DNA from 3 places in the Phytobacter sp. V69 genome. Region 1 is predicted to be linked to each of the others. Evidence: predicted binding sites of a transcription regulator. Region 1 holds the regulator's gene; each other region holds the start of a gene.
What was found. The regulator Fur, encoded in region 1, represses iron uptake genes when iron is present. The targets are predictions, from matches to a motif close to ATAATAATGAGAACNACTATCAA.

Region 1 (7,302 bases):
CAGGCACGTGCGCATGTGATAGCCGGAGCCGGGCACTGGGTGCATGCAGAAAAACCGGAAGCGGTTCTGCGCGCCATCCGTCGTTATCTCGCTGAAAAGACAAACTGATTAAAAACCCGGCGACCGGTTGCCGGAAAGCGCCCGGTCGTTGGCGTGTCCGCATCGCTGATGTATGATGGCGCGCTAATCAGCCCGGGCTATGACCCGATTGCTTGTACTTCCCGTAGTATTCTTAAATCATGGCTAAAGAACAAACGGACCGCACGACACTAGATCTGTTCGCGAATGAACGTCGCCCGGGACGTCCTAAAACCAATCCGCTCTCTCGCGACGAGCAATTGCGCGTGAATAAGCGCAATCAGCTTAAACGCGATAAAGTTCGTGGGCTTAAGCGCGTCGAATTAAAACTCAACGCAGAGGCTGTCGACGCGTTAAACGCGCTGGCGGACGCGCGCGAAATGAGCCGGAGTGAATTGATTGAAGAGATGTTACTGGCTCAGCTTAACGCGCTGAACAACCAGGAAATCCTCTAATTCATCGCAAAAATACACTTTCATGTTGCACAGAGTGCAGTCTTGCGTGATTGCAGTTTCCGCGTGCTTCTCTGATCTGCTATGATTGCCCTTATCCGTGGGCCAATCGCCACCACCATATCATTAAGTTTCAAGAGGTTATTTTACTCATGGCAATCACAGGCATTTTTTTCGGCAGCGATACTGGTAATACCGAAAACATCGCAAAGATGATCCAGGCTCAACTTGGTAAAGAAGTTGCCGATGTGCATGACATTGCTAAAAGCAGCAAAGAGGATTTAGAAGGTTACGACATCCTGCTGCTTGGCATTCCGACCTGGTATTATGGTGAAGCACAGTGTGACTGGGATGACTTTTTCCCGACGCTGGAAGATATCGATTTTAACGGCAAACTGGTTGCTCTGTTTGGCTGTGGCGACCAGGAAGACTATGCTGAGTACTTCTGTGATGCGCTGGGTACTATCCGCGACATCATTGAACCGCGCGGCGCAACCATCGTAGGCCACTGGCCGACCGAAGGTTACCATTTCGAAGCGTCCAAAGGCCTGGCAGATGACGATCACTTCGTTGGTCTGGCCATTGACGAAGACCGTCAGCCGGAACTGACCGCTGGTCGCGTCGACAAGTGGGTGAAACAGATTTCTGAAGAGCTGCACCTGCAAGAGATCATCAATGCCTGATGTTGTTTGGCGCAACCTGCTGGTTGCGCCTGATTAATAGATAAAAGCGATGGAAATAATTGCTACAATTTTTTAACTTTTTTCTCCAGCGCTGTACAATGGCCCCTGGTTAAAACGGGTAACGCAAAAGGACTTTGTTGGCGCTGCCACGTTTTAAAAGCTTACTTTACTTGAGGACTTGCAGTTTTCATTCAGGCATGGCAGTTCTATAATGAGACGCATTATCCCAGGTGCATTCCTTGTAGCTTCCCGACGGGAAGTGAATCGTTTAGCAACAGGACAGATTCCGCATGACTGACAACAATACCGCATTAAAGAAGGCCGGCCTGAAAGTCACGCTTCCTCGGTTAAAAATCCTGGAAGTGCTTCAGGAGCCGGAGAACCACCATGTCAGTGCGGAAGATTTATATAAGCGCTTGATCGACATGGGCGAAGAGATTGGGCTGGCGACTGTGTACCGTGTACTCAACCAGTTCGATGATGCCGGGATCGTGACCCGCCATAATTTCGAAGGCGGTAAATCCGTCTTTGAGCTGACGCAGCAACATCACCACGACCACTTAATTTGCCTGGATTGCGGCAAAGTGATCGAGTTCAGTGATGACTCTATCGAAGCGCGTCAGCGTGAGATTGCATCCAGACACGGTATTCGTCTGACTAACCACAGCCTCTACCTCTATGGCCACTGTGCCGAGGGTGACTGCCGTACAGACGATAACGCGCACGAAGCGACGGATAAATAATCCTCGCTTCTCTCTAAAGCCAACCTCCGGGTTGGCTTTTTTATTTCTGCGTATCGCAAAGACAAAAAAGCCCGCCGAAGCGGGCTATCTCACACGGTTAATTCAGCGCGTTATGCTGGCGAATCTCCTGCCAGATCTGATCACAACGCGCTTTTACCGCCTGGCCGTTACCGGTATGCGTTGCTTCAAGACACTGCTGATAATCCAGCGTGCGCACACTCTCTTGTTCCGCGAATTGCTGGTGTGCTTTCTCTTTACGCAGTACATCCAGCACGCTTCTGCAGGCCGCCGTTTTCTCCGGCGAGCCCTCAGCCGTATTGATACAGGCGCTGTAAGCCTCTTTTAAGCGGGCATCTTCCTTTGGCGCCTGTGGCTGTTGTACGCAGGCAGCCAGTCCCAGCGTCATCAGAACAAGCAGTATTGGTTTCATCGTCATGGCATTCCCTCGCATCAGAAGATATTCAACGGCGCAATGACGATAAATTTCACGTCGCGTTCGTCCTGGAAGATGTTGTTATACCCGCCGCCCCAGCTCGGGATATCGGAGTGGTTGTCGTACTGGGTAAAGTGCAGTTTAAACAGGGTGCCTTTTGCCATCCCTTCCTGCACGGTGTACAGCAGGTCGAGGCTGTAAGCCGACTCTTTGATGGAATTCCCCGCATCGTAGTATTTGTCTCCGGAAGAAACATTGGACGGTTTCGCATCCCAGCCATAGACATACGATGCACCTACCGCCCAGCCCGGCAGATTCCAGTCTTTCAGGTCATACATTGCACCAACAAAGACCGACTTTTCGTTATGGGCGTTGAAGTCAGAACGGTTATCCCACCAGATATCCAGGCGACCATTGGAAGATCCGTAGAGGGGCGTCATACGTGAATTGAAATAGCCCTGGCGGCCATCGGCTTTAACCCAGGTTCCCTCAAGACGCAAATCCACCGGACCAACCGTATAACCAAAAGTGAGCGCCTGCAGCCACGCGGTACCGTCGTAGATATCATTGATGGTGTTGTTATCGGCCTTATCGCGCGAGCCGTAGAACTGATAACTGGTGGAAAGGGGATTCCCCGCGACCTCAAATTTGTAGCTGGCTTTGGCAAAATATTGATCAACATAGCCCTGCGCCTGACCAAACGCGGCCTCGAGGAGCAGATCGTTTTTAAAGTCGTAAGACGCGCCTAGAGAATGGACGTAATTGATTTTGCTTACGCGATCATTTTGGTAGAAGTGATCCGTTTCGTTATACCACGGCGCTTTATATTCATTGGCCCACATATACGAGAAACTCAGCACGCCAGAGTCGTCATAATCCAGTTTCGCCCCAGCCTCAGCCCCCTGATAGGTGCCAGGCATAAAGCTCCAGTTTGATGCCAGCAGGGTTTGCCCGCTGGGCTGAATATACCCTGCCCTCGCCCACACCGGGCCATATTTGAACTTCGCCGCTGCCTTATAAAGGCTTGCCCCGCTGCGATCGCCGGCCCAGTCTTCGTCATACACTTTGTGGCTATTGGAGAACGCGATTTCATTCGGGTGCGCACTTCCTGAGGATTCAGCCATTTCAATCGCCGCGAAAGCCGCGATATCAATACCGAACATATCGGCAGCATAGCCAGACTGGAAATCAAGATTGGTATTCCAGGTGGAGTGCGCGAGGTTGGTTTTGTATTTATCGCCGTCGGTGACATCTTTGCGATCACGCTGGCGCTGCCAGTAGTAAATCCCACCGGTGAGCGTGGAGTCATCCACAAAGCCAGCGGCACTGACGGAAGGGGCGAAAGTTAAACCTGATAATGCGGTGGCGCAGGCAATAGCCAACGCTAACGCCTTACGTTGAGCGTTAAACGCGTTCATGAGTGTTCCTCTTTGACAAAAACATAAAAGTGCTGTGCAAATGCAAACAGCAATAAAATAAAAAAATTAAATATTACTGATAGTTATAGAAAATGTTTCTATTCCTATCGCTTGTAAGCATATTTTTCGCGACGCGAATTATCAAGTCTTAATGGGAACGGAATACAGGGATTATGACGGACAACACAGATTTGCGGATTATCAGCTGAGTGCTTACACAGCAAGGCTTACAGGCTAATTTAACTCGAATTATCAATAAATAAATGAAAAGATGATTGGATAAAATTAAAACAATAGTTTAGAAAAAAGAAAGATGGCAGGATCTTATTTTTAATTGAGAAATAAAAAAACGCTGCACAAGGCAGCGTTTTTTAGCGTTCAGGCAAGATGCGATTACTCGCCGATTTTTGCCCAGGTATCGCGAAGACCCACGGTGCGGTTGAACACCAGTTTGTCAGCCGTTGCATAACGGCTATCAAGGCAGAAGTAGCCTTCACGCTCAAACTGGTAAGCTGTGCCCGTTGCGGCAGCCTGCAGTGACGGCTCAGCGTAACCCTGTTTGATGACCAGAGATTCCGGGTTCATCACGGTCAGGAAGTCTTCTGCTGCGCCCGGGTTTGGCACGCTGAACAGACGGTCGTACAGACGAATTTCCACCGGCAGCGCGTGGGCAGCGCTCACCCAGTGAATAACGCCTTTCACTTTGCGGCCATCGGCAGGATCTTTGCTCAGGGTGTCGGCATCGTAACTGCAGAAGATGGTGGTGATGTTGCCTTCCGCGTCTTTCTCGACGCGTTCCGCTTTGATCACGTACGCGTTACGCAAGCGAACTTCTTTGCCCAGCACCAGACGCTTGTACTGTTTGTTGGCTTCTTCACGGAAGTCTGCGCGATCGATCCAGATTTCACCGCTAAACGGCACATCACGGCTGCCCATTTCCGGTTTGTTCGGATGGTTAAGCATCGAAACCACTTCGCTTGCGCCCTGCGGATAGTTTTCGATAACCAGTTTAACCGGATCGATAACCGCCATGGCGCGCGGTGCGTTTTCATTCAGATCTTCACGGATGCAAGATTCCAGTGAAGCCATCTCAATGGTGTTGTCCTGCTTGGTGATACCGATACGCTTACAGAACTCACGGATGGAGGCGGAGGTGTAGCCACGACGACGCAGACCCGAGATAGTCGGCATACGCGGGTCATCCCAGCCTTCAACATGCTTGTCGGTCACCAGCAGGTTCAGCTTACGCTTGGACATGACGGTGTATTCCAGGTTCAGACGGGAGAACTCGTACTGACGCGGGTGAACCGGAATGGTGATGTTGTCCAGCACCCAGTCGTACAGACGACGGTTGTCCTGGAATTCCAACGTACACAGGGAATGCGTAATGCCTTCCAGCGCATCGCTGATACAGTGGGTGAAGTCGTACATCGGGTAGATGCACCACTTGCTGCCGGTCTGGTGGTGATCGGCAAATTTAATGCGGTACAGCACCGGGTCGCGCAAAACGATAAACGGCGAGGCCATATCGATTTTTGCACGCAGGCAGGCTTTACCTTCTTCAAAACCACCGGCACGCATTTTTTCAAACAGCGCGAGGTTCTCTTCGACCGTACGATCGCGATACGGGCTGTTTTTACCCGGTGCGGTCAGTGAACCGCGATATTCGCGGATTTCGTCTGCAGACAGTTCGTCAACATAGGCCAGGCCTTTGCTGATTAACTCAACGGCATAGTTATGCAGTTGGTCGAAATAATCAGAGGAGTAGCGAACATCGCCTGACCAGTGGAAACCTAACCACTGCACGTCGTTTTTGATGGAATCAACATACTCGATATCTTCTTTTACCGGGTTAGTGTCATCAAAACGCAGGTTGCATTGCCCTTGATAATCTTGCGCGATACCAAAGTTCAGGCAGATGGATTTCGCATGACCGATATGCAGATAGCCATTCGGCTCAGGCGGAAAACGGGTGCAAATAGTGGAGTGCTTTCCAGTAGCCAGATCTTCATCAATGATCTGACGAATAAAGTTAGTCGGGCGGGCTTCAGCCTCACTCATCGTAGATTCCTCAAGGCGTAAACAACATATAACGGCACATGATCTTATAAGCGGCCCTCAGAGACAACCCTTAGTTACGGAAAATAGGTGCCGGAGAGAAAGAATGGGGTCGATCGTTGCAAAAAAAGCGGCAGAGGAGGATCCTCAGCCGCTTATCGCTATTTTTGGTTCAGATTACGGCATTAGCCTTTGATGTCGTACAGCGGTGTTTGCCCTGCCACAACAGAACCTTGCGCCTTGATAACCAGACCGGAGAAATCGTCGATGTTGCTGCACACCACCGGGCTAATCATCGAACGCGCCGCGGTGTTCAGGTATTCCAGATCCATTTCCAGTACTGGCTGCCCTGCAACAACGGTAGCCCCTTCTTCGACCAGACGTGTGAAGCCCTGACCGCCCAGCGCAACGGTGTCAATACCCATATGGACAACGATTTCCGCACCTTTTTCAGTTTCAAGGCAAAACGCGTGGTTGGTGTTGAAGATCTTAACGATAGTGCCCGCAGCCGGTGCAACGACCGTTTTCTCAGTCGGTTTTACCGCTACGCCATCACCAACGGCTTTGCTGGCAAAGGCTTCATCCGGCACTTCATCCAGAGAAACCACCTGCCCGGTCACCGGGGAAACCAGTTCAGCAATGATAGACGCGCTGGCATTCGGCACCGCCTGCGGTTTAGCCGCACTGGCTGCTGCCGGAGCCGGAGCTGCCGCGCCTGCCGGAACATCGCCCGCCGTTTTCATCGCATTCGCGATTTTCTCAGCCACGAAGCCCACGATAATCTGCACGCTGGTTTTATTCAGACGAATAACGCCGCTCGCACCAAGACGTTTGGCCTGTGCTTCGTTGACCAGTGAAGAGTCTTTAACGCTCAGACGCAGACGGGTGATACAGGCATCGATACCGGTCAGGTTAGTGGCCCCCCCGATTGCGGCGATGTACTGACGTGCCAGACCACTCACATCCTGCTCAGAAGCCGTGCTGACATTCACATCCTGACCATCAGCTTCGTCACCGGCCACCGCCAGTTCACGGCCCGGGGTCAGCAGGTTGAATTTCTGGATAGTGAAACGGAACACCACGTAGTAGATAACGAAGAACACCAGACCTTGCAGAATCAGCATGTACCAGTGAACCGCCAGCGGGTTACGAGACGAAAGCACCATATCCACCAGACCCGCACTGAAGCCGAAACCGGCAATCCACTGCATGGTCGCTGCAATAAACACGGAAATACCGGTCAGCACAGCGTGGATGAAGTACAGCACCGGAGCCACGAACATGAAGGAGAATTCCAGCGGTTCGGTAATACCGGTGAAGAAGGCAGCAAACGCACCCGCCATCATAATACCCAGTACTTTGGCTTTGTTTTCCGGACGAGCACAATGGTAGATAGCCAGCGCTGCACCCGGCAGGCCGAACATCATGATTGGGAAG
Region 2 (7,302 bases), on a different contig from region 1:
CGGTTCATCAAGAAACAGCCACCCCTGCGGGCCATCATCCTGCCAGAGCTGCGCCAGACTGCGCGCCAGCTGAACGCGCTGCTGCTCCCCGCCGGACAGCGTGGTATAGCGGCGGCCCGCCAGTTCGCTACAGCGGGTCAGCGCCATCACGCTGCGCACAATCTCACCTTCATTGCGCGGCCCCCAGGGAGCACGCCCCATGGCGATAATCCCTTCGACCGGCCAGTCAAACTGCATCTGAGTTTGTTGCAGCATCACCGCCCGGTGGCGGGACAGCGCCTCGGGCGGCCAGTCGTGCAACGGGCGACCATCCAGACGGCACTGACCCTCTTTGGCAGCTAAAAACCCGGTGAGCAGGCGCAGCAATGTCGATTTTCCCGCACCGTTGGGGCCAATCAGCGCCACCAGTTCTCCCGCTTCAAGGGTGACGGAGACATCGTTGATCAGCTGACGCGACCCTATCCTCAGATTGAGGTGCTCTGCCGATAGACACTTAACCATGGGTTTCCCTCCCCTGACGGAAAATAAGCCACAAGAACCACGGCGCACCCAGCACGCTGGTGAGCAGCCCTACCGGCATTTCAGCGGGGGCTACCACCGTGCGGGCAATGGTATCGGCAATCAGCAGCAGCATGGCCCCGGCCAGCACCGAACCGGGCACCAGCGCCCGATGGTCAGCCCCCAGCCACAGACGCATCAAGTGCGGCACCACCAGGCCAATAAAGCTGATAATGCCGCTGATGGCGACGCTGGCAGCGACCAGCAGCGCGCTGCACAGCAGCAGCAAACGCTGCAACATGGGTACGTTCACGCCAAGGTAGTGGGCCTCTTCATCGCCCAGTTGCAGCAGATTGAGCTGCCCGGCCACGCGCCAGACCACCACGGCAGACGGCACCATCAGCGTGGCGGCCACGCCAAGCGTTGACCATTGTGCCTGCCCAAGCCCGCCCATTCCCCAGAGGGAGAGCTGGCGCAGCTGGGCATCGTTACTGATCCACGACAGCATCCCCACCAGCGCCACGCACAGGGCGTTGATGGCGATGCCGACCAACAGCAATTTCGAGAGTGAAGTGTCGCGGGTTTTGCTGAGGATGAAGATAACCACCATCACCCCGAAGCTGCCAAGAAAAGCCGCCAGCATTGGGGCATAGAGGGCCACCAGAGCGGGAACCGTAAACGGCAGCACCAGCCAGCAGGCCACCGCCAGTGCCGCGCCGCTGCTGACACCGAGCAGACTTGGGTCCGCCAGCGGATTACGAAACAACCCCTGCATCACACAGCCGGAAAGCGCCAGCGACGCCCCCACCACCAGCGCCAGCAACACGCGCGGAAGGCGAATCGTCAGCCAAATCTGGCGCAGCGCTTCGTCACCGCTGTGCCAGAGGCTGGCGAGCGGAAGCTGCATCGCTCCTACCGTACTGGCCATCAGCGTTACCCCTGCCAGCAGCACCGTCAGCCCCCATAGATAGCGGGTCACATGGCGCATTAAGGCAGTTGCTCCGCTTTCTCACGTAGTGCTTTCAGCGCCTGCGGGGTACGAACGCCAAAACCGAGCAGCGCAATATCGTCAACGATCAGCAGTTGCTTACTGCGCCCGGCGGGCGTTTGTGCAAGACCCGGGAGTTTCCACAGGTTCTCTTCCCCACCCATGCTTTTCACACCATCGGCGGAAATCACCACCAGGTCTGGCTTGCTGGCGATCACGCCCTCTTGTGAGAGGTTGCGATAGTGGCTAAAGCCCTGCATGGCGTTGGTTAAGCCCGCGGCACGGATAGCGCCATCGGCGGCCGTCTCCTGGCCTGCAACCATTGACCCCATCCCGCCGTGGCTGAGGATAAACAGCACGCGCTTGTTAAGCGGCTGCTTCGGTAACGCGGCAATCTCGGCATCCAGCTTTTTACGCAGGACTGCGCCCTCATCCGCTTTGCCGATGGCCGCCGCTACAACGTCCACTTTTTTATCGATAGCCGCCACATCGTAACCGCCGGGCACGTTCACCAGCTTGACGTTGTTCTCTTCCACTTTTTTCAGCACCAGCGAGGGCTGCGCCTGATCGCTGGCCAGCACGAGAGTCGGGCGCAGCGAGAGGATCCCTTCGGCATTCAACTGGCGTACATAGCCCACATCGGGCAGTTTTTGCACCTCGGCAGGCCAGGTGCTGGTGCTGTCACGCGCGACCATCTGCGGCCCCGCCCCCAGTGCCCAGGCAATTTCGGTGACATCACCACCGAGCGTGACAATCCGCTCAGCGGCGGCGCTGGCCATCAGCGGCAGCGCCGCCAGCAGCAGGACGAGTTTTTTCATGCGGCTTTTCCTTTCTCTACCAGCGCATCCACCTGTGAGCGCCACTGGTTTTGTTCCGGCTGGCCTTCGCTGCGTTGACCGTACAGCTGGGCGATTTGCGTGCCATCGGCGGCAAACAGCTCGAGGCTGGTGACATGCCCGTCGGCGGTCGGCTTGCGGGTTATCCAGCTTTCCGCGATGGTCTCTTCACGCAGGTGCAGGGTGAAAGCCGGGTTGAAAATGTTGATCCAGCCTTTCATCGGCGTCACTTTTTCCAGCGCACCGGTAAAGATCTGCACGCAGCCACGGTTGCCAACGAAGATCATAATTTCGTTGCCATCCTGCAGCACGGTATCGAGCAGTTGCGGTAGCGCTTCGTTCGCCACCTGCAGGGCGAGATCGTCCCCCACCAGACGGAAGGCCTGCTGACGAGAAATATTGTGTTGTTTCAGCAGACCAAAGAACTGGTGCACATCGGTCATTGCGCGCCAGGCTTTGTCCAGCGCCGAGCCGTTGGCGTCCTGCGCGTAGCCCGGCGCATCGGCCGGTTGCAACGTTAACGGCTGTGCTTGCGGGGCGCTAAAACGAGCGAGCACCTCATCCCACGCGGCGCGATCGGTCTGCTCTGTGGCGTACACTTTCAGCACCGCATCGCCCTGATGGTCAAAGAATTGAATGCTCTGACGTTCACCACGGGCACTGGCTTCACGCACAAAAAAGGCGCTGGCCCACTGGCTGACAAACAGACGCAGATCCAGCGCACGTGGGTTCAGTACTAAACCTGCACGTTCACTGATATGCAGATTGGTAAAGCTGCCCAGATGTTCGTGAACCGCATACTCATTGCGACAGATGCACTTGGTTTCACCCACCAGCTCCAGCGCACTCAGGATCTCGCGGGCGTTATTCGTCAGCGCGGTGGCGTCATGCCCCGTGCGGGCGAGCGTCAGTTCCGCTTCACTTATGCCCATCTCAGTGGCGATGTCGCGTGCGTATTTGCCCGGCGTCGCGGTTTTGATGTCCTGATACTGCTGCCAGAGTGCGGCGTAATCTTGCGATGAATGGGTCATGGATGTGCTTCCTTTATTATGAGAAACCTCCGGCATGCAGGCCGGAGGGCAGGTTAAGTGGAACAAAAATTAGAAATCGACGTTCACGCCCAGTTGCCATGTACGACCAGGCATCACCGCCAGCGCTTTGTCGTAGGCATCCTGGTTGGTGGTCTCTTCCTGGGTACGGCTGTTCAGGTAATCCCAGTATTTGCGATCGGTAATGTTGTAAACGCCGCCGTGCAGTTTGACGTTCTTCGCCACCTGCCAGTACGCGGTCCAGTCCAGCATACCGTAGCCCGGCACAAGCATGTATTCGGTGCTGGATTCGCCAAGGGACGAGCCGGTGTTGGTGTAGGATTCGCGGGTGGTCGCCGTGGCCTGTTTGCCTTTCACGAAGGTGGCGGTCAGCGCAGTACCGTAACGTTTCGCCGGGTCATCCCAGGCCACGCCCACGATGGCTTTCATTGGTGCTACGCTATCCAGGTCGATGTATTTGTCGCCCATATAGCTCGATTTCGACTGGCCTTGCGTGTAGCCGTACGCCAGGGTCGCGCTCAGGCCATTGACCTCTTCAAACCAGGTGCCGAAGTTAAATTTGGTGCTGATTTCACCGCCATAGATATAGGCTTTATCGCGGTTTTCTGCCTGATAAATAGTGTAAATGTTAGACGGTACGCGGGTGAACTTGTCCGGGTTGCCACTACGGGTGTAACGCGTATAGGCGATAAAGTTCTTATAGCTGTTGTAGAACAGCGCGGTGCGCATGGTAATACCTTCCGTCACCTCGCCTTTCATCCCCCACTCGAGGTTGTCGCTGGTTTCAGTTTTAAGATCGGTATTGCCGATCAGCGCATACTGGCCACGACCTGCGTAGCTTGAGCCCAGGTTCCATGAGCCGTACAGCTGGCTGGCGTTCGGGAATTCCGCCCCGCGTTTGTATTGCAGGTAGGTCATCAGGCGCGGCGTCAGATCGTACTGGAAGGTCAGCGACGGCAGCCATTGGGTGTCTGAGTTTTTACCATACAGCGTGGAAACATCGGATTCATCCAGCACCGAACTGTTGGTGGTCAGGCTGGCGAGGTTGTCCGGTTTCATCGACTGATGCACAACGCGCACGCCTGGGATAATCGCGAAATTATGGTCGGCAAGGTCGAAGTTAATCTGATCCTGAACGAACGCACCCAGCGTGTAGCCGCTGCTGTCCGCTTCCGGCTGCATGATTTCGCTGTAGATGCTCGGTACCGGCGACTGGCTGAACGGACGCTTGGTCTTGGTGGTGCTGGCGTTGAAGCCGGCGCTCAGATCGTGGCGACCAATGGTTTTCGCCAGCGCGTTCTGGATGCCCCAGGTGTCGGTGTCATAGTTTGAATTCACCGTCTCCATTGACAGCGTGGTGCTGTCCGGCATGTAGGTCCAGTCGTGAGCTTCCGTATGCTGGTAGTAAACCTTGGTGGACATGCTGTCCAGCCACGCATTCATCGGCGTCCAGTCATCTTTCAGGCTAAGACCCCAGCGACGTGACTGGCTGGTTTGATTCGCCGTACCGATGATTGAACTGCCCGCGCTGTTCCACGCATCGTAATGGGTGTGGTTGGTTTTGTGGTAGTAATCGAAGGTACCGGTAAATTTGTGCACGTCATTCGGCTGCCAGATACCGGAGGCCAGCATCGCATCGGAGTGCCAGTTGGCCGGGTACGCGTCAATCGTACCGCTGTTATTGCGGGTCTGCTGACCATCGCGACGGCTGTAGACAAAGATGCCGCGCAGGGTTTCATCGCCGCCCGCCGCAGTCAGGCCGTTGTGCCAGCTGCGATCCGCAGAATCATAATCCGACTGATAACCAAACCAGGTCTGCTTACCCGGGTGCAGGTAAGTGTCTGCCGACTTCGGCTGGAACGAGACGTTACCACCGATAGAGGTGTTGGCGGTTTCGGTTGAGCTCGCACCAGACTGGATATCAATCCCACCGTACATATACGGGTCGATATAGTCGCGACCAATACCAAAGGTGTTCAGGCCTGCACGGCTGACATAGCTACGCCCGGTAGCGTCGGGTTGCGGAATGCCGTCAACGTCGATACCGACACGGTTACTTTCCATCCCACGGATGTTGTATCCGGTATAGCCGCCACGGTCAAAGCCGCTTTTGCCGTTGCCGGAACCACCGCTGGCCCCCGTCGCGCTGATAAGCGGCTCATAGCGCATGATCGAGCCAAAATCGTTGGCCCCTTTGTTTTGCAGATCCTCCGCGCTCACCGTATGATTGCTGCCCGCTTTCAGTACAGGAGCCGGCGCGGTAACAACCATCTCATCGGCATTGTCCTGCCGGGTATCGGTCGACGTGGTCTGTTTTACATTGGTATCAGCCGCCATAGCCGTGGTCTGATACAGTGCTGCGAGCAGTGAAGTCACCAGGAGGCTCTTGCGAAACGGTGCCCGGGAAAGTTGCGATATACCCATAATTTTTTGCAAGCCTTAGAATTTATTAGTATCGGCTCACCCTTGCTTCCAGTTTTTTTATTGAGTGGCGGTGCCAACACGCGACACGTTGTGTCACTCTTTTCTTAGGACTGAATAGTAATGATAACAATTATCACTTGCAACAACTTCACAATGACTTCACTTTTTTTGCATTCTTTTGTCTACAATGGGGCAATGTTTACATTTCACGGTTAACACAATCATGCAGACCAAACCCGCTATCACCTTGCAGTACTGTTCCCAGTGCAACTGGATGCTTCGCGCCAGTTGGATGGCGCAGGAACTCCTTCACAGCTTTAGCGCCGACTTAGGCTCCGTCACCCTGGTGCCGGGAACAGGCGGTATTTTTGTGATTGAAATCGACGGAAAGGTTATCTGGGATCGGAAACTGGATGGCGGTTTTCCGGATGCGGCTGAGCTGAAACGCCGCGTGCGGGACTACTGCTTCCCGGAAAAAGATCTCGGGCATGTGGAAAAGAAAAGCGACTGAGCGAACGGCAGAGGGCATCCGGCCCTCTGTCCTGCCATCAGGCGTTGTAGTGCGCGGCCAGTTTGTCGAGGAAGACAAACAGCGCCTGATTTATCTGGCGCTAATCGTGCGCACGCAGACGTTCCGGCGTATCAACGAAGCGCAATTCCCCCGCGCGGCTTAAATCCTTTTCTGAGTGTGCAATCAGCAGTTCCACCACTTCCCGCGTCAGCTCCATATGGCACTGGAAACCGAAAACGCGATCCGATTAGGCCACAATCTGGCGTGGGCAGCCTGTGCTAAAAGCGATGATTTGCGCATCGGCGGTCAGTCCCGGCATATCGTTATGCCAGTGTCCGACCTCCAGCGTCTGGCCAAAGTGGTCAAATAGCGGGTGGCGCTGTCCGGCTTCGGTCAGGGTGATGGGGAACTTACCAATCTCTTTTTCCGGGCTATGGGCAAACGATGCGCCGAGCGCCTCGCCAATCAGCTGAGACCCCAGGCAAATTCCCAGCACTACCTTCCCGGCATGCACCGCCGCGGCAATCAACGCCTGTTCGCCCAAAGAATCAAAATGCGGACACTGTGCTTTTGTGGTCGCCGGATCCTGCGGGCCACCAATAACAATCAGAAAATCGAGGCCATCGGCATTTTCCGGCAACGCATCCCCGGCATAGCCCCGGGAAAAGATCACCTCGTGCCCCTGCCCTCTGGCCCAGGTTTCATAGGCACCAGGGGCTTCAAAATCTTCATGGACGATAAAATGTACGCGCATCGATGATAACTCCATAACAGTAAGAGTCGACCCGTTAAAGGTCGGTAAAACAATAGATTAACGAAGTACGCCCACCAGCGCGGTTGCCAGCGCGCCGGTGGCGGCGTCATCCAGATCGGAGACGGTAATCCGCAGCCCGTGACAGGCCTGTTCAAGGCCAAAGATTTCCCCACCGCGCACCAGCCAGCCGTAACGGGCCAGCGCCATCACCGCCGCGCTACTGTCGGTGGTGAGCGGCAGCC
Region 3 (7,302 bases), on a different contig from region 1:
GGACCTGCGTTTGCACATCAAACTCTTCGCGGCTGACCAGGTCGAGGCGGGTCAGCTGTGCCTGCAGGGTCTGGCGAATTTTTTTCTCTACATCTTCCCCGAACTCGCGAATCCCTTTTGGCATCGATTCGTGGACCTGACGCGCAATCTGTTCAATTTTTTTCGGGTCAATCATTTGTAAGTTCCCTGTTCGGATAGATTCTGACAATTATTGTAGTGTGATATGCCATGACGATAAACCAGATTTGTTTGAAGGTTATGCGTTGCCGAAGGTAATCAATAGCGTTATAGTTATCCCGCTTATTCTCAGGGCGGGGCGAAATTCCCCACCGGCGGTAAATCAGCGAACGCTGAAAGCCCGCGAGCGCTTTCGATGAAAATCGAAAGGTCAGCAGATCCGGTGTAATTCCGGGGCCGACGGTTAGAGTCCGGATGGGAGAGAGTAACGATTCAGTTGGGCCTGGAGGCCTGCTCGCGTTATTTTTTTGTCGCTCTGCGACACTCCTAAGACTGCCCTGATTCTGGTAACCATAACTTTATTGAGGTCTTTTACCATGAATCAGACGCTGCTTACTTCTTTTGGCACGCCATTCGAACGTATTGAACATGCTTTAACTGCACTGCGCGAAGGCCGTGGTGTGATGGTGCTTGATGATGAAGATCGTGAAAACGAAGGTGACATGATCTTTGCTGCGGAAACCATGACCGTTGAACAAATGGCGCTGACTATTCGTCATGGTAGCGGCATTGTGTGCCTGTGCATCACCGAAGATCGTCGTAAACAACTTGATCTGCCAATGATGGTCGAAAACAACACCAGCGCGTACGGTACCGGTTTTACCGTGACCATCGAAGCCGCAACAGGTGTGACTACCGGTGTTTCTGCTGCTGACCGCGTGACTACTGTGCGTGCCGCTATTGCTGATGGCGCTAAACCTTCCGATTTAAATCGCCCTGGCCACGTTTTCCCACTGCGTGGGCAACCGGGTGGCGTATTGACGCGCGGCGGTCATACCGAAGCGACCATTGACCTGGTAACCCTGGCCGGTTTCAAACCTGCAGGCGTACTGTGTGAACTGACCAATGATGACGGCTCAATGGCGCGTGCGCCAGGCTGTATCGCGTTTGCCCGCGAACACAACATGGCTGTTATCACAATTGAAGACCTGGTGGCCTACCGCCAGGAGCATGAGCGCAAAGCCAGCTAAGTGATAATGCGTTGAGAAAAACCGAGGCCGGGCAGCCGAATTCGGTTTTTTTTATACCTGAATTCCCCGTTTTCCCTTGCCGGAACAGAACCTGCTTCGCGATTCTCGACGTTTGTTGATCTCACTAATGGATACTACGGCGCGCTACTTATAAAGTGGTAACCATCAGATTTGTTAAATATGGCGACATGGGGTGGAGTCTGCTGCATTGTCTTCCATTTTTATCTTTCAGAACAATAGCCTGGACTTTTTGATTGTTAAGGTGGGTTCCATTGGAGGGGATATGCTGATTTATTGGTGCGGTTTTTTTGTCGTCGTATTCGTGATGTTCGCGCATATCATGTGCCTGCGCCGCAATTGCCGGGCCTTCCGTCAGGATCGTGACGCCCAGCAAGAAGGCTACCAGCGCGCGTTACAGATTATTCAGGCTATGCAAGCAAAAGAAGACGCGAGGGCGAAACCCGAAGCGGCTTCCGGAAGCGGCGTTGCTCAATAGGCGCGAGCAACGCCTGAATGCGTTAACCGAATCCCATCGACTGCAGCGCGACCAGACTCAGGCCCATGACCGACATCCCGCACAGTACGCCATAGCTTGGGTTGTTGTTGGGGTCGATCTCTTTTGCCAGCGGCATCAGTTCATCCACTGAGAGCGCGACCATGATCCCCGCCACTGCCGCCATAACGGCTGCCATTACCATTGGGGAGACCAGGCTGCCCAGTACCAACCAGGCCAGTACCCCACCCAGAATCTCCGCTAACCCGGAAATGCCAGCCCAAAAGATGGCTGTGCGTTTCGAGCCGGTTGCCGCATAGACCGGCCCGGCAACGGCAAGTCCTTCAGGAATATTGTGCAATGCCACCGCCAGCGCGATTCCGAAGCCCAGTTCGAGGTCGTTACTGGCGGTCACAAAGGTGGCGATACCTTCCGGAAAATTGTGCAGACTGATGCCCAGCGTCAGCAGGATCGCCGTCCGTTGGATCTTACGTTGGACGGGACGTTCAGAGCCTGAGCCCTGCATTAAATCCTGCGGGTGCGCATGGGGAAGCATGCGATCCAGCGCGAAGTAGCCCAACAGGCCGATGACGAACATGCCGTAGCCGAGCATCGGTGACATGCCTTCGGTTGCCAGCGCGGCTGGCAGCATTTCCATAAGGGAGATAAGCAGCATAATGCCGGCAGCGAATCCCAGCGAAAATGCCAGTACACGGTTTGACGGTTTCTGGCCCACAACTCCCAGAATGGCGCCGATAAAGGTAGCTGCGCCTGCCAGTAACGTCAGAATCAGTGGTGCTGACATGTATCACTCCTTATGATAATAGTTCTCATTAATGCTATGAATTAATGAATTCCAAAGCGAGGCCGCCGCATCACCTTTACGCAATTCTTACATTCAAAAAATCTGAATATCTTCATCATACTTATCTGAGTTCATCGTCTGATGAAAAAGCGTAATGTGTGTACATCAAAATGACACACTCAGTAAGGATATCATCATGTCTGCACCTCGTATGCCAGCACTGTTTTTGGGCCACGGCAGCCCGATGAATGTTCTGGAAGATAACGTTTATACCCGCACCTGGGCTCAGCTTGGCGAAACGCTGCCGCGCCCGAAAGCCATTGTGGTGGTCTCTGCACACTGGTTTACGCGTGGCACCGGGGTGACGGCAATGGAAGCACCGAAAACCATCCATGATTTTGGTGGTTTCCCACAGGCACTGTATGACACGCATTACCCGGCACCAGGATCGCCGGCGCTGGCTCAGCATCTGGTCGATTTGCTGGCACCTGTTCCGGTTACTCTGGATAAAGAAGCCTGGGGTTTTGACCACGGTTCCTGGGGTGTGCTGATCAAGATGTACCCGAATGCCGATATCCCGATGGTGCAGTTGAGCATCGACAGCACCAAACCGGCCGCATGGCATATGGAAATCGGCCGTAAGCTGGCAGCACTGCGCGATGAAGGCATCATGCTGGTGGCGAGCGGTAACGTGGTGCATAACCTGCGCACGGCACGCTGGCATGGTGATAGCTCGCCGTACCCGTGGGCAACCTCCTTCAACGAATTTGTGAAGGATAACCTGACGTGGCAGGGGCCGACCGAGCAGCACCCGCTGGTGAACTACATGTCGCATGAAGGTGGTTCGTTATCTAACCCGACGCCGGACCATTTCCTGCCGCTGCTCTATGTTCTGGGCGCGTGGGATGGTCAGGAAGCGATCACCATTCCGGTTGATGGTATCGAGATGGGCAGCCTGAGTATGCTGTCGGTACAGATTGGCTAAATGCAAAACGGTAACCCTCGGGTTACCGTTTTTTGCATGGGCAGACGAACAACGCGTTATTCCACGAAAATATGCGGATAGAAGCGTGACAGATCCTGAGTGATCAACGCGCGGTCTTCACGAATGCCAATCCCGGCCGGTTGATCGTTAATGAGCCAGCTGCCAATCAGCATGTAGCTATCGCCATACTTGGGTAGCTGGCAGAATTGCTGGACGATCATGCCTTCTTCGCCGTACGGGCCTTCGACCGCTTCAACCGTTTTGCCATTTTCGATAATGGATACGTTCGCCCCTTCACGAGAGAAGATCGGCTTAACCACGTATTTGTCCATTTCCGGATGGGCGTCTTCGGCAAAATAAGCAGCCAGCAGATTCGGATGATTCGGGAACATCTCCCACAGCATCGGTAGCAGCGCTTTGTTCGAAATGATGCTCTTCCACGCCGGTTCCAGCCAGCGTACGCCTGCGTCTTCCAGCTTGGTCGAGAACACTTCGCGCAGCATGTACTCCCAGGGATAGAGCTTAAACAGATTACTGATCACCTGATCCTGCAGATCCGTAAACTGTCCTTTTTCCCCGAGGCCAATATCTTCGATATACAGAAACTCGCTGGCGACGTCCGCTTCGGCGGCGCAGTCCTGCAGATATTGCACGGTACCACGATCTTCGACCGTATCGCGACAGCAGGCGAAATGCAGCAGGTTAAAGCCATGCTGTTCACGTAGCTCGGCGAAACGCTCAATCAGTTTTTCTTGCAGGCTATTGAACTGATCGCTGCCTTCCTGCAGGTTGCCCGCCGCAACCTGATCTTCCAGCCAGATCCACTGAAAGAACGCCGCCTCATACAGTGAGGTAGGGGTATCGGCATTATTTTCCAGCAGCTTAGGGTCTCCGGTGCCATCCCACGCCAGGTCGAGGCGTGAATAGAGCGAAGGCTGTCCGGTTTTCCATGACTGACGAACAAAGCTCCAGGTGTGCTTTGGAATGCGGAACTTCGCCAGTAGCTCGTCGCTGCCGATAACTTTATCCACCACCTGCAGGCACATCTGGTGAAGCTCGGCGGTGACCTCTTCCAGTTTTTCCACCTGGGCGAGTGTCAGCTTGTAGTAGGCGTCTTCACACCAGTACGGCTCGCCATACATGGTGTGAAAGTTGAAGCCGTACTCGGTGGCTTTCTCGCGCCAGTCGGGGCGTTCGACAATGCTGATTCTTTCCATTGTCATCAGCCGCCCATTGAGCGTGTGGTGGTGCCGCTGGCACTACGCTGCATGGTGGTTTGTTTAGCCACCGATTCGCCAAAGCCACCGCGGGTGATGGTTGAGGTGGTTGCCGGTTTAGGGGCCATTGCGGTTTTCGACACCGTTGCAGTACGCCCGGACTGGGCTGCACCATAATTCTTACCGCTGGCATCGGTGTACTGGCCATAGGCCGGGCTGGCCGGGTTTTTGGAGCTGAACAGCGGCTGCTGAGCGTAGCCCGCGCCACCGCCCATCAGACGACCCATCATGTAGCCCGCCATCAGTGGCATCCAGAAGCTGCCACCGGATTGCTGTGCCTGCGCCTGGTTCTCTGGCGCCATACCCGCCTGGGCAGGAGCTTGCTGGCACTGGCCTTCGCCAAATTCCGCCACGCAATCTTCGCGTGAAGCATACTTCGGCGCAGTACGTGCTGCTTCTTTCACTGCGTTGTCATAGGTGGTTTTACATTCAGCGCTTTTGCCCGGGTTTGCCGACGAGCAGTCATCAGCGTTCTGGTACATTTTGACCGTTTCATCATTTTGTTCGCAGCCTGCCAGCATAAAGACGGCGGTCACGGCGAACGCGACGGGCGTCAGGTGACGAGCGCCCCAGCTTTTGCGAAACATCGCATGATTAATATTTTTTGTCCGTTTCATATTTGTCTTCCGAGACCCACAGATATTGATAAAAGGTCAGGATAGAGGATGAGTGTCTGAAAATGAAGCCGGATGCGGGTCGGCAGAGGGGATCTTTACGTTGCCTTACGTAAAAACGGGGGCTGAATGCCCCCGTGACGGTAATGATGCAAAAAACGAATTAGTGCGTGGTCTTACGCGCGCTTGCCGGTTGTGCCTGCGGCGCTTGTCCGTTTGCCATATTCTGCACGCGCGCTTCCTGATCCGGGTTCTCCGGCGCCACGTTTTCTGGCGAGGTGGAGATGGATTTACCCAGCGTGCTGTTCAGCGCCAGTAGATCCTGTTCGTTCAGGGTGCCGAGGGCTGATTTAATGTTCAACTGGTTAATCAGGTAAGTGTAACGTGCGCTGGACAGCTGCTGCTTAGCGTTATATAGCGTGGTGGTCGCATCCAGCACGTCAACGATGGTACGCGTACCCACAGAGTAGCCAGCTTCCATCGCATCCAGAGAGCTCTGAGCAGACACAACGGCTTGTTTATACGCGTTGATGCTGCTGATAGAGGCATTCACGTTGTTAAAGGAAGAGCGTACGGTCTGCACAACGCTGCGGTGTGCGCTTTCCAGTTGTTCGCTCGCGCCAACGAAGTTGTACTGCGCCTGTTTGACCTGAGAGTTCACCAGACCGCCCTGGTACAGTGGCAGAGAGAAGGTCAGGCCAACGGAGTTCTGGCCGATATCGCGGTCTTTATATGACTGCGCATTAGCACCAGTGGTCGCGGAACCGTTGTATTTCGTATTGGATACGCTGGTTGAAGCGGTTAACCCCAGTGTCGGCAGGTGGCCATCCTGCGCCTGGCGAATTTGTTCACGCGCCAGATCCTGGTTCAGACGTGCCTGCAGCAACGCCAGGTTGCGGCTTTCCGCGTCTTTCAGCAGGGTGTTAACCGCCTGCGGTTTGTCAGTCTTGAAGCCATCAACGTTCAGCGATGCCAGTTCCGGGTAGTAGTTACCGGTGACCTGGCGCAGTGACTCAACGGCATTGTCGAGGTTGTTGCGGGCAGTGACTTCGTTCGCCAGCACGGTATCGTACTGTGAACGGGCGTTCTGCACGTCAGTAATGGCAACCAGGCCTACGTTAAAACGCTGTGTAGTCTGATCCAACTGACGGTAAATGGCCTGTTTCTGTGCTTCGGTATAAGAGAGCGAGTCAATCGCGCTCAGTACGTTAAAATAGGCGGTAGCGGTATTCAGAATGAGCGTCTGCTGATCGGTCTGGTAGGTTACATCCTGGATGCCTGCGGATTTTTCCTGTAACGTCAACGCACGCCATTTGGACATATCAAACAAGGTTTGCGTAAGCTGCAGAGAGCCGCTGGTGACGTTGGAGTTCACACCATTGTTGTCGCGGTAGCCATTGCCGTAGGTGTAATCCGCACCCAAACCCAGCTGTGGCAGTAACGGGCTGCGCGCTTCGTTAATTTTCTCGAAAGCTGCATCACGATCGGCGGCGGATTTACGCAGATCGGGGTTGCTTAAACGCGCCTGCTGATAAACCTGCAACAGGTTTTCTGCTTGGCTCATAGCGCTGAAACCTGTCAGGCTCAGGCCGATAAGGATGGGGAGCAATTTCTTCATTTGCATTCCTTGTTGTGAAGCATGAATAGCGCTGATCTAAATTTAGAAATAATCGCCGATTCTAACAGAGAACGCCACCGCTGAAGGTTGGCGTAACGTGCCATCCGGCGTAAATTTGCCCCAATCTATCACATGGCGATTGAAACGACAGTCAAACGGGCTTGAAAACCGCAAAATCAACATTGTTTAAGAACAGGATATCCGCATGAGTAAGCCAGAAACCTCTGCTGTGACTTTCACTAAAAACGATGTAGAAATTATTGCACGGGAAACTCTCTACAGCGGTTTTTTTTCGCTCGATC

Region 2: ACSZPU_RS15285 (TonB-dependent receptor domain-containing protein) is a predicted target of Fur. The motif match lies at 5,910-5,932, and genes of this name have one in related genera.
Region 3: zupT (zinc transporter ZupT) is a predicted target of Fur. The motif match lies at 2,519-2,541, and genes of this name have one in related genera.

The regions. Positions count from the first base shown of each region.
Region 1 covers NZ_CBFFRL010000032.1:20,963-28,264, reverse strand. The annotation lists gene ybfF (esterase) at 1-108, shown strand, start outside; gene ybfE (LexA regulated protein) at 240-533, shown strand; gene fldA (flavodoxin FldA) at 683-1,213, shown strand; gene fur (ferric iron uptake transcriptional regulator) at 1,504-1,956, shown strand; gene chiQ (ChiQ/YbfN family lipoprotein) at 2,054-2,386, opposite strand; gene chiP (chitoporin ChiP) at 2,407-3,807, opposite strand; gene glnS (glutamine--tRNA ligase) at 4,201-5,868, opposite strand; gene nagE (N-acetylglucosamine-specific PTS transporter subunit IIBC) at 6,051-7,302, opposite strand, start outside.
Region 2 covers NZ_CBFFRL010000105.1:3,110-10,411, reverse strand. The annotation lists gene ACSZPU_RS15305 (heme ABC transporter ATP-binding protein) at 1-501, opposite strand, end outside; gene ACSZPU_RS15300 (FecCD family ABC transporter permease) at 494-1,486, opposite strand; gene ACSZPU_RS15295 (heme/hemin ABC transporter substrate-binding protein) at 1,486-2,304, opposite strand; gene ACSZPU_RS15290 (hemin-degrading factor) at 2,301-3,353, opposite strand; gene ACSZPU_RS15285 (TonB-dependent receptor domain-containing protein) at 3,423-5,795, opposite strand; gene ACSZPU_RS15280 (Rdx family protein) at 6,019-6,306, shown strand; partial or broken gene ACSZPU_RS15275 (type 1 glutamine amidotransferase) at 6,344-7,060, opposite strand; gene ptsJ (MocR-like B6 salvage transcription factor PtsJ) at 7,118-7,302, opposite strand, start outside.
Region 3 covers NZ_CBFFRL010000098.1:341-7,642, forward strand. The annotation lists gene ubiK (ubiquinone biosynthesis accessory factor UbiK) at 1-175, opposite strand, end outside; FMN riboswitch at 299-448, shown strand; gene ribB (3,4-dihydroxy-2-butanone-4-phosphate synthase) at 555-1,208, shown strand; gene ACSZPU_RS14715 (hypothetical protein) at 1,402-1,704, shown strand; gene zupT (zinc transporter ZupT) at 1,727-2,506, opposite strand; gene ygiD (4,5-DOPA-extradiol-dioxygenase) at 2,703-3,491, shown strand; gene ACSZPU_RS14730 (glutathionylspermidine synthase family protein) at 3,548-4,708, opposite strand; gene ACSZPU_RS14735 (DUF1190 family protein) at 4,714-5,385, opposite strand; gene tolC (outer membrane channel protein TolC) at 5,546-7,000, opposite strand; gene nudF (ADP-ribose diphosphatase) at 7,206-7,302, shown strand, end outside.